4 regions of the Brevibacillus sp. HD3.3A genome follow, and region 4 is predicted to be linked to each of the others. Evidence: riboswitches for the same ligand, from Rfam matches in the RefSeq annotation. Region 4 holds a riboswitch; each other region holds the start of a gene.
What was found. Region 4 has a riboswitch for glycine ahead of gcvT (glycine cleavage system aminomethyltransferase GcvT). Riboswitches for the same ligand answer to the same signal wherever they lie in the genome.

Region 1 (2,202 bases), 900 kb from region 4:
CTGGCGGTCGTCGCTTCGCTGCCCTTGTCTTTGAGCACAGCGGCAATCGCCCGGCCAATCGTCTCCATATCCGCTTCCTTCATGCCGCGGGTCGTAATCGCAGCCGTGCCGATTCGCACGCCGCTCGTCACAAACGGACTTGCCGTATCGTACGGAATCGTGTTTTTGTTCACCGTAATGCCTGCCGCCTCCAGCAGATGCTCCGCTTCTTTGCCTGTCAAATCCCACGGCCGCACATCGAGCAAGACCAGATGGTTATCCGTTCCCCCGGACACGAGCGTCGCCCCTTCGCTTTTCAGCGTCTCCGCCAATGCCGCGGCGTTTTTCACCACTTGCTGCGCGTAGGTGACGAAGCTCGGCTGCAACGCTTCTTTGAAGGACACTGCCTTGGCGGCGATCACATGCATGAGCGGCCCGCCCTGGATGCCCGGGAAAATGGCTTTGTTGATCCCTTTGAAAATTTCTTCGTCGTTCGTCAGGATGATGCCGCCGCGCGGGCCGCGCAATGTTTTGTGCGTCGTACTCGTCGTGACATCTGCGTGCGGAACGGGCGAAGGATGCAAGCCTGCGGCGACCAGTCCGGCGATGTGCGCCATGTCCACCATCAGCTTGGCTCCGACTTTGTCCGCGATTTCCTTGAACCGGGCGAAATCGATCTGGCGCGGATAAGCGCTCGCTCCGGCAATCAGCAGCTTCGGCCGCTCGCGCAATGCAACAGCCTCGACTTCTTCATAGTCGATCCGGTGCGTATCTTCGCGCACGCCGTAAGCGACGACATTGAACCATTTACCCGACAGGCTGACAGGGCTGCCGTGCGTCAAATGCCCGCCGTGGGACAAATTCATCCCCATGATCGTATCGCCGGGCGAAAGCAGGGAGAAAAAGACGGCCGTATTCGCCTGCGCCCCGGAGTGCGGCTGCACGTTCGCGTACGTTGCGCCAAACAAGTTGCTCACCCGTTCGATCGCCAAACGCTCGACGACATCGACATGCTCGCAGCCCCCGTAGTACCGTTTTCCCGGGTACCCCTCCGCGTATTTGTTGGTCAGTACGGACCCCATCGCCTGCATCACTTCTTCGCTGACGAAGTTCTCGGAAGCAATCAGCTCCAATGTTTGATGCTGCCGCTGCCGCTCGTCTTCCATCGCCGCAAAAATTTCTTGATCGCGCTCCTGCAAACTCACGATATCTCCCCCGTTTCAACTTTTGCTCGCTACCTTTCCCAAGCGTACGAACGCGAAAAAAGGACAATGGAAAGATAGACTCCTTTTTCGGAAAAAATCTACCTTTCCTCTGTCCTTTTTACCTGAGAGTTTGGCTTCGGTTCGCGAAGCTTTCCCCTTGGGTGGCTTGTGCAGCGCTCTCCAGAGGTGCGTCCAATCGTGGTACTCTTTACCTGAGAGATTAATCCCAAGGGTTTTTGGGACTTGCTCCTTCGGTGCCAGCCAGTGCGGCCAGTCTCTCCCACGATCATCATCCGCCGATATGCAGTTATTTGTTCAGTTGATGAATGCCGTGCCCGAGCGCTCCTTCTGCCGCTTCCATGATGATTTCTCCCAGGCTCGGATGGGCGTGGATCGTCTCGGCAATATCTGTCAGCGTATGCCCTTTTTCAATCGCCAGGGCAACCTCGCCGATCAGATTGGACGCTTCCGGCCCGATAATCTGCGCTCCCAGCAGCAGCCCCGTCTCCTTGTCGCCCACGAGCTTCACGAAGCCTTCCCCGACGTTCAGAGACAGTGCCCGCCCATTCGCGGCATAAGGGAACTTGCCAACTGCCACCTCGTGTCCGCGCTCTTTGGCTTCCGACTCGGTCAGTCCCACACTGGCAATCTCCGGATCGGAGAACACGACAGCGGGAATCTTTTTGTCGGTGAGCTTGCTGTCTTTGCCAGCGATGGCTTCCGCCGCGATTTTGCCTTCGTACGACGCTTTGTGGGCAAGAGCCGGGCCTTCCACCAGATCGCCGATCGCATACAGGTGCGGAATGCTCGTTTGGCACTGTTGGTCGATCTGGATGAAGCCGCGCTCTGTCAGCTTGACAGCGAGCTTTTCCAATCCCAGCCCCTCGATGTTCGGCCGTCTGCCAACCGTAACGAGCACATAGTCAGCGGTCGCCTGACGCTCTTCGCCTTTTGCCGCATAGGTGACGCTGACCTGTTCGGCTGTTTGTTCCGCCCCTTTGGCCAGCGCTTCGGTGTG
Region 2 (2,202 bases), 910 kb from region 4:
AAGTGCGAGCACGACGAGAATGAACGCGAGAAAAGCGAGAATCAAGTAATTGGCAAACGGATAGAGCGGCATTTTGAATTTGTTTTGCGCTGCCAGCTCTGGTCTTGTCTTGCGGTATTTCAGGTGGCAAATGACCGTAATGCCCCAGATGAACAGGAAGCAAACCGTCGAGACACTCGTGATCAGCGTGAAGACGCCTTCTGGCATGATGTAGTTCAATACAACGGCGATGAGAATGACGACGGTAGAGAAGAACAGGGCATTGGCAGGAACTTGGCGAGTCGTGAGCTTGGTCATGGCCGCAGGCGCGTTTTGTTCTCTGCCCAAAGAGTAGACCATCCGGCTTGTACTGAAGACGGCGCTGTTACATGCCGAAGCGGCGGAGGTCAGTACGACAAAGTTGACGATTCCCGCAGCGGCAGCAATTCCGATTGCGGCAAACACTTGCACGAACGGGCTTTCTGTCGGAACGATCGCACTCCATGGGTAGATGCTCATAATCACGATCAGCGCACCGACGTAGAACAGCAAGACGCGGATCGGAATGTTGTTGATCGCTTTTGGAATGACGCGCTCAGGATTTTCTGTCTCTCCGGCAGTCAGCCCGACCAGTTCAATGCCGACGAACGCGAAGACGACCATCTGGAACGAAAGTAAGAAGCCGTTGATTCCGTTCGGGAACATCCCGCCATGGCTCCACAAGTTCGTGAAGCTGGAAGCGCCGGAGTTGGTAGAGAAGCCTTTGACGATCATGACGATACCGACGACGATCAAGGCGAGAATCGCGATGACTTTTACCAGCGCGAACCAAAACTCCATTTCTCCGAACAGCTTCACGGTTGCCAGGTTCATGAAAAGTAAAATTACGAGGGCAATCAACCCCGGCATCCATTGCGGCACTCCCGGAAACCAATACTGTGTGTACAAGCCGACAGCCGTCAAATCGGCCATGGCAATCGAAATCCAGCAAAACCAATACGTCCAGCCTGTGACGAACGCAGCCATGTTTCCGAGGTAGTCTTTTACGAAGTCGACGAAGGAATGGTAGTTCAGGTTGCTCAGGAGAAGTTCACCGAGCGAGCGCATGATCAAAAAGCAAATAATCCCAGTAATCAGGTACGCAAACAAAATGGATGGCCCGGCGAGGTGAATGGATTTTCCCGCACCCAGAAATAGTCCGGTACCAATGGCTCCACCGATTGCGATGAGTTGAACGTGTCTGTTTTTCAGACCTCTCGCCAATTTTTGTTGTTCCATGTGATCCCCCTCTTTCTCTCTGTCTGATTCTGCACAGTTACTTGGAAAGACAACTACTTGCTCGACGACTTTTTCTTCACAAAAGTTTATGGTTCTTTATAATTCTCATAGTAACATAGCTGTACAGAATAAATACATCATTAAGTTACTTCCAACGGAAAAAACGCTTACATTTTTCAGTGAGTCCTTATTTTTTGCTGTTTGCTTCCGGTTGCTCCCTCCTTGTTTGCCCGAGTGGGGATGTGGCTGTTCCCCTGAAAGCGCAGCGATTTCTAGCAGCAATCCTATTTTTCGCCAATAAAAAAAGGAACGGGAAAAATAGGCTGGTTCCTATTTTCCTCTGTCCTTTTACCTGAGAGTGTTTAACTCCTTTGGTGGCCAATGGCTCTCTCCAGAGATGCGTCCCATTGCGGTCCTTTTACCTGAGAGATTTGTCCTGGGGGTCAGGATTTGCTCCTTCGGTGCTAAACGGTAAGTTTAGTCTCTCCCGCAATATTCATCCGCGATAGATATTCGCATGCGTTCTTTTGATAGTAAATTATTCCAAATAGCTTGTCAAACGAAAATTGCCAATTAACAGACTATTTTAAGCATAAAACATTTTTGACCGATTGAAGTCCAACAAACAAGGGAGATGGCAAGAATCAACAACAATTTGATTCGAAAACAAATCAATATGATGTATTTTGATTTGAAACATGATCGGTGATCGGATGAAAACGGTTGCTTTTGGTTCCGGGCAAAGCGAGAGTGAAAAATGTGACGAACATGTGAGAAAAGGTGGTTTCGCGAGCGGAAATCTACCATTTCGCCGGAAGCAAACGAGGTTGAGTGCAGCGAATTTTAAGGCTTTGGCACGGGAGTTGCTTTTAAGTGGCAGCACAGAGAAGGGAGAGAGTGACAACATGAACATTTCTACATTTGCTGCTGCGAACAAGCTGGTCA
Region 3 (2,202 bases), 900 kb from region 4:
GCTTCGCTACGAGCAGGATCGCTTGCTGCTCGCAGATCGTCCGGGGCTTGGCGTGGAAGTCGATGAGGCTGTTGTGCGCGAGTTGAGTGTTTTTGCGGCGGAGGTTTCTTAGGAGGGGCGAATCAGTTGGCGTAATTAGCAATCCATAAGAAGCATCGTATCCCAAGAGATGGTACGATTTAATCAATCACAACACTTATCGAAAAGAGGGATACGCAATGGCACTGCAATCAAAACAAATTTTTGTCAATTTGCCCGTGAAAGATTTGAACAAGTCGATTGATTTTTTTACAGCGCTGGGCTATGAGTTCAACCCGCAATTTACGGATCAAAATGCCGCTTGCCTGGTGATTGGCGAAAATATTTACGCGATGCTCTTGGTGGAGGAGTTTTTCCAATCGTTCACGAACAAGCCCGTGACGGATACGGCCCAGAGCACCGAGGTCATCGTGGCGCTGTCAGCCGAGAGCCGGGAGCAAGTCGACGAGATCGTAAACAAAGCGCACGAAGCAGGGGCCAAGCCGGCTAAAGACCCGGTAGACCACGGCTTCATGTACAGCTGGAGCTTTATCGATCTGGACGGACATTTGTGGGAATACGTGTACATGGATGAGGCTGCGATTTCGCAACAGTAAAAAATAGGGTGGATCAACAGGCCAAAAGCAGGCGTTACCGCTTTTGGCCTGTTCGCGATGCCAGTCGTCATGGCGGCCCGCCGCAAATCGAATAAGGTTACCTGAATAATAATTTTTTTCAGAATTGACATCGGCAGAAGGAGTGTGATTTACTAATGTCAATGTTAGCCAACAAGTGAATAGCGGCGGATGATGATTGTAGGAGAGACTAAACGACGCGTTTAGCACCGAAGGAGCAAGTCCCATAAAACCCTTGGGATTAATCTCTCAGGTACCAGATACTACAATCGGACGCACCTCTGGAGAGCGCTGCACAAGCCACCCAAGGGGAATACTTCGGAACCGATTGATTGCCGAAGTTAAACTCTCAGGTAAAAAGGACAGAGGAAAGGTAGAGTATTCGTCACTCTATCTTTCCTCTGTCCTTTTTTGCTGAATGAAACGTCGCGTCGAGTTGCACAAAAGCGGGCGCAGACGCTTGCATTTCGGCCAAACGAAACGGATACGAGTGAAAGGTGGCGCGATGGGAAAGGAGGAGGCGATCACGAAAATGGAGCTTACGATCAAGGAAGCGGCTCAAGCAGAGCTGAAAAAACTGAATTTTCCGCAGGATACCGCGCTCAGGATTGACGTGGTGATCTCCGGCGACTGCGGTTGCGGATTTTTTGTCCAGCTCGGAGTAGATGAGCTGCGCAAAAACGACACGCTCGTGTACGAAAACGGGATTCCGGTCTGCATGGATCGGTTGACCAAACGGCATCTCGGGGATGTGCTTACCCTGGACTACGACCCTTCCCTGGGCTTCGCCTTGTCCAGCCCGGAAGAAGCTTTTGCGGATCGGCTCGCTGTTCGTCGCGGTTGACAACGGAAACAGGCAGAACAGCACGAGCAGCAGTTGGCCGACTGTAAGCAGGCGCATCTTCTTGCAGGGCAAAACTGCGGGAGACGCCTTACACAGAAAAAGAAAAACAGGTGGAGAGAACAAATGACAACGAACGGAACAGTAGAGCAGGTGGATGTCCTCGTGATCGGAGCGGGGCCGGGGGGCTACGTAGCCGCGATCCGGGCGGCTCAGCTCGGCAAGCAGGTCGCGATTGTGGAAAAAGACACGGTCGGCGGCGTATGTTTGAACCGCGGCTGCATTCCTTCCAAGGCGCTGATCTCGGCGGCGCATCAATACGAGGCGATGACGCAATCCGCGAGCATCGGCTTGCAGGCAGCAGAAGTGAGCGTCGATTTCGCCAAGGTTCAGGCATGGAAGCGCAGCGTGGTCGACAAATTGACCGGAGGCGTAAGCTCGCTGCTCAAAGGCAACAAGATCAAAAGAATCAGCGGGGAAGCGCGGCTTGTCGGCGAGCAGCTGGTTGAGGTGAAAAATGGCGACGACTGCACGCAGGTGCAATTCCAGCAAGCGATTCTCGCGACAGGCTCGCGTCCGATCGAATTGAAAGCCTTTCCATTCGCGGGCCGCATTCTTTCCTCGACAGAACTGCTGGCGCTTGAAGAATTGCCGAAAAGCTTGCTGGTCATTGGCGGCGGGTATATCGGGATCGAGCTGGGGCAGACA
Region 4 (2,202 bases):
ACCTTTTCGATTTCTTCGCGCAATTTTTCGCTGTTTTTCGATTGGCGCTTTCCCTCGACGTAATTGGTGGAAAACGACGTCGAGTGGCCCAGATGCCCCGGTTTGAGCAAATTGATCAGGTTGTACAGCTCGTCCATCTCGTTCTGGATAGGGGTGGCGGTGAGCAGCAAACAGTATTTTTTGCGAATTTCCTTCACGAATTGATAGTTTCGGGTTCGCTTGTTTTTGAGCTTGTGCGCTTCGTCGATAATGAGCATGTCGTAGTCGATATCAAGCACATGGCGGCGATGCGGGTCGCGTTTGGCCGTGTCGATGGAGGCGACGACGACTTCGTGCTGACGCCACATGTACTCTTTTTTTTGCGCGACGGCAGGAATGCCGAATTTTTGTTGCAGTTCTTTTGTCCACTGAATGACGAGAGAGGCGGGAACGAGGACGAGAATTTTTTTCGCCAAGCCTCTGACCATGTATTCTTTCATGATCAACCCTGCCTCGATGGTCTTGCCCAATCCGACTTCATCCGCGAGAATCGCGCGGCCGCGCATGTCATTCAGCACGCGTTCCGCCGTCTGGAGCTGATGGGGAAAAGGCGAGAGCAGCGGCAAGTAGTTCAGGCATTGCAAAGAATCGAACTCGCGAACCGCCATCGCTTCTTCTGCTTCCAGCGCCAGCTTGAACAGCTCCCACTTGTCCCATGGACCATCTTCGTGCAGCCGCTCGGTCAGCGGCGATATCCAGCTCGTGTCAAATGAAACAGGAACATTCGGCATATACGTTACTCCTTTACACAGCTCTGCCATAACTTTCATGCGTTTTAACAAAAAACTTAACATTATGGGTAATGTTCATCACTTTGTTAAGTATTTCTTGATCTGACTGTTAATTTGCATATTTTCAACTGTCGACTCTCATGGTAGGATATAGAGGAAGTTCGTTCATTAGTATGGAAATCATAGCAAAAACTTATGTATGACCATCTAACCAACGCGAATGATAGTAGCAGGGAGAGACTGCGTGAACCACTGCAGCGCCGAAGGAGCAAGCCGGTAACGGTGAATCTCTCAGGCAAAAGAACCTCTACTGGACGCAACTCTGGAGAGAGCTCGCATGTCGAGCCACCAAAGGGGAAACTTGCAAGCCCGGTGATCCCCGCCGAGCTTGATTGGCAAGGTAACTCTCAGGTACCAAGGACAGAGGAGGAGAAATGGGCACCTTTCTTTTGGTGTACCCGTTTTTTCGCCTCTGTTTTTTCATGGGGAAAAATGCCGACTATCTGCCTTTAGGAGGTGCCACACATGTCCAATCTGAAAAGAACGCCACTGTTTGATTCCTATGCAAAATACGGCGCCAAAACAATCGACTTCGGCGGTTGGGAGCTGCCTGTACAGTTTTCCAGCATTGGTCAGGAGCATGAAGCTGTTCGCACGAAAGCAGGTTTGTTTGATGTATCCCACATGGGAGAGGTGGACGTAAAAGGCGAGAGCGCGCTCGAATACTTGCAGCGCGTGACAACCAACGACGTTTCCAAGCTGGCAGTGGGACAAGCTCAATACAGCGTGCTTTGCTACCCGGACGGCGGTACGGTCGACGATTTGCTCGTTTACAAATACGCAGACGACCATTACCTGCTTGTCATCAACGCTGGCAATATTGACAAAGACTATGCATGGCTGCAGGAGCACCTGATTCCGGGCGTCACGATCGAAAATATCTCGCCGCAAACGGCGCAGATTGCGATCCAGGGGCCTTTGGCTGAATCGATTTTGCAAAAGCTGACCCAAACGGATCTGTCCCAAATCGGCTTTTTCCGTTTTGAGCGCGATGTAGAGGTTAGCGGTATTCCGGCATTGGTATCCCGTACAGGCTACACGGGCGAAGATGGCTTCGAGATTTACCTGGCTGCGGATCGTGCGGCAGAGCTGTGGGACGCCCTGCTTGAAGCAGGCAAAGAAGACGGTCTGGTTGCTTGCGGACTGGGGGCGCGTGACACGCTGCGCTTTGAAGCCAAGCTGCCACTGTACGGTCAGGAACTGAGCAAGGACATTACACCGATCGAAGCGGGTATCGGCTTCGCGGTGAAGGTAGATAAAGCAGTGCCGTTCATCGGCCAAGAGGTGTTGAAAGCGCAAAAAGAAAACGGCGCGCCTCGCAAGCTGGTAGGGATCGAGATGATCGATCGCGGCATTCCGCGCACGCACTATC

Region 1: it holds a riboswitch for glycine, as region 4 does, so the genes downstream of both, glyA (serine hydroxymethyltransferase) here and gcvT (glycine cleavage system aminomethyltransferase GcvT) in region 4, are expected to answer to the same signal.
Region 2: it holds a riboswitch for glycine, as region 4 does, so the genes downstream of both, HP435_RS07425 (amino acid permease) here and gcvT (glycine cleavage system aminomethyltransferase GcvT) in region 4, are expected to answer to the same signal.
Region 3: it holds a riboswitch for glycine, as region 4 does, so the genes downstream of both, HP435_RS07490 (iron-sulfur cluster biosynthesis family protein) here and gcvT (glycine cleavage system aminomethyltransferase GcvT) in region 4, are expected to answer to the same signal.

The regions. Positions count from the first base shown of each region.
Region 1 is NZ_CP085874.1:1,521,193-1,523,394, reverse strand. It holds gene glyA (serine hydroxymethyltransferase) at 1-1,187, opposite strand, end outside; glycine riboswitch at 1,374-1,477, opposite strand; gene lpdA (dihydrolipoyl dehydrogenase) at 1,492-2,202, opposite strand, start outside.
Region 2 is NZ_CP085874.1:1,503,892-1,506,093, forward strand. It holds gene HP435_RS07425 (amino acid permease) at 1-1,257, opposite strand, end outside; glycine riboswitch at 1,658-1,757, opposite strand; gene HP435_RS07430 (iron-containing alcohol dehydrogenase) at 2,163-2,202, shown strand, end outside.
Region 3 is NZ_CP085874.1:1,518,871-1,521,072, forward strand. It holds gene HP435_RS07480 (mandelate racemase/muconate lactonizing enzyme family protein) at 1-112, shown strand, start outside; gene HP435_RS07485 (VOC family protein) at 219-635, shown strand; glycine riboswitch at 825-929, shown strand; gene HP435_RS07490 (iron-sulfur cluster biosynthesis family protein) at 1,159-1,497, shown strand; gene lpdA (dihydrolipoyl dehydrogenase) at 1,621-2,202, shown strand, end outside.
Region 4 is NZ_CP085874.1:2,416,968-2,419,169, forward strand. It holds gene HP435_RS11880 (DEAD/DEAH box helicase) at 1-770, opposite strand, end outside; glycine riboswitch at 991-1,087, shown strand; gene gcvT (glycine cleavage system aminomethyltransferase GcvT) at 1,296-2,202, shown strand, end outside.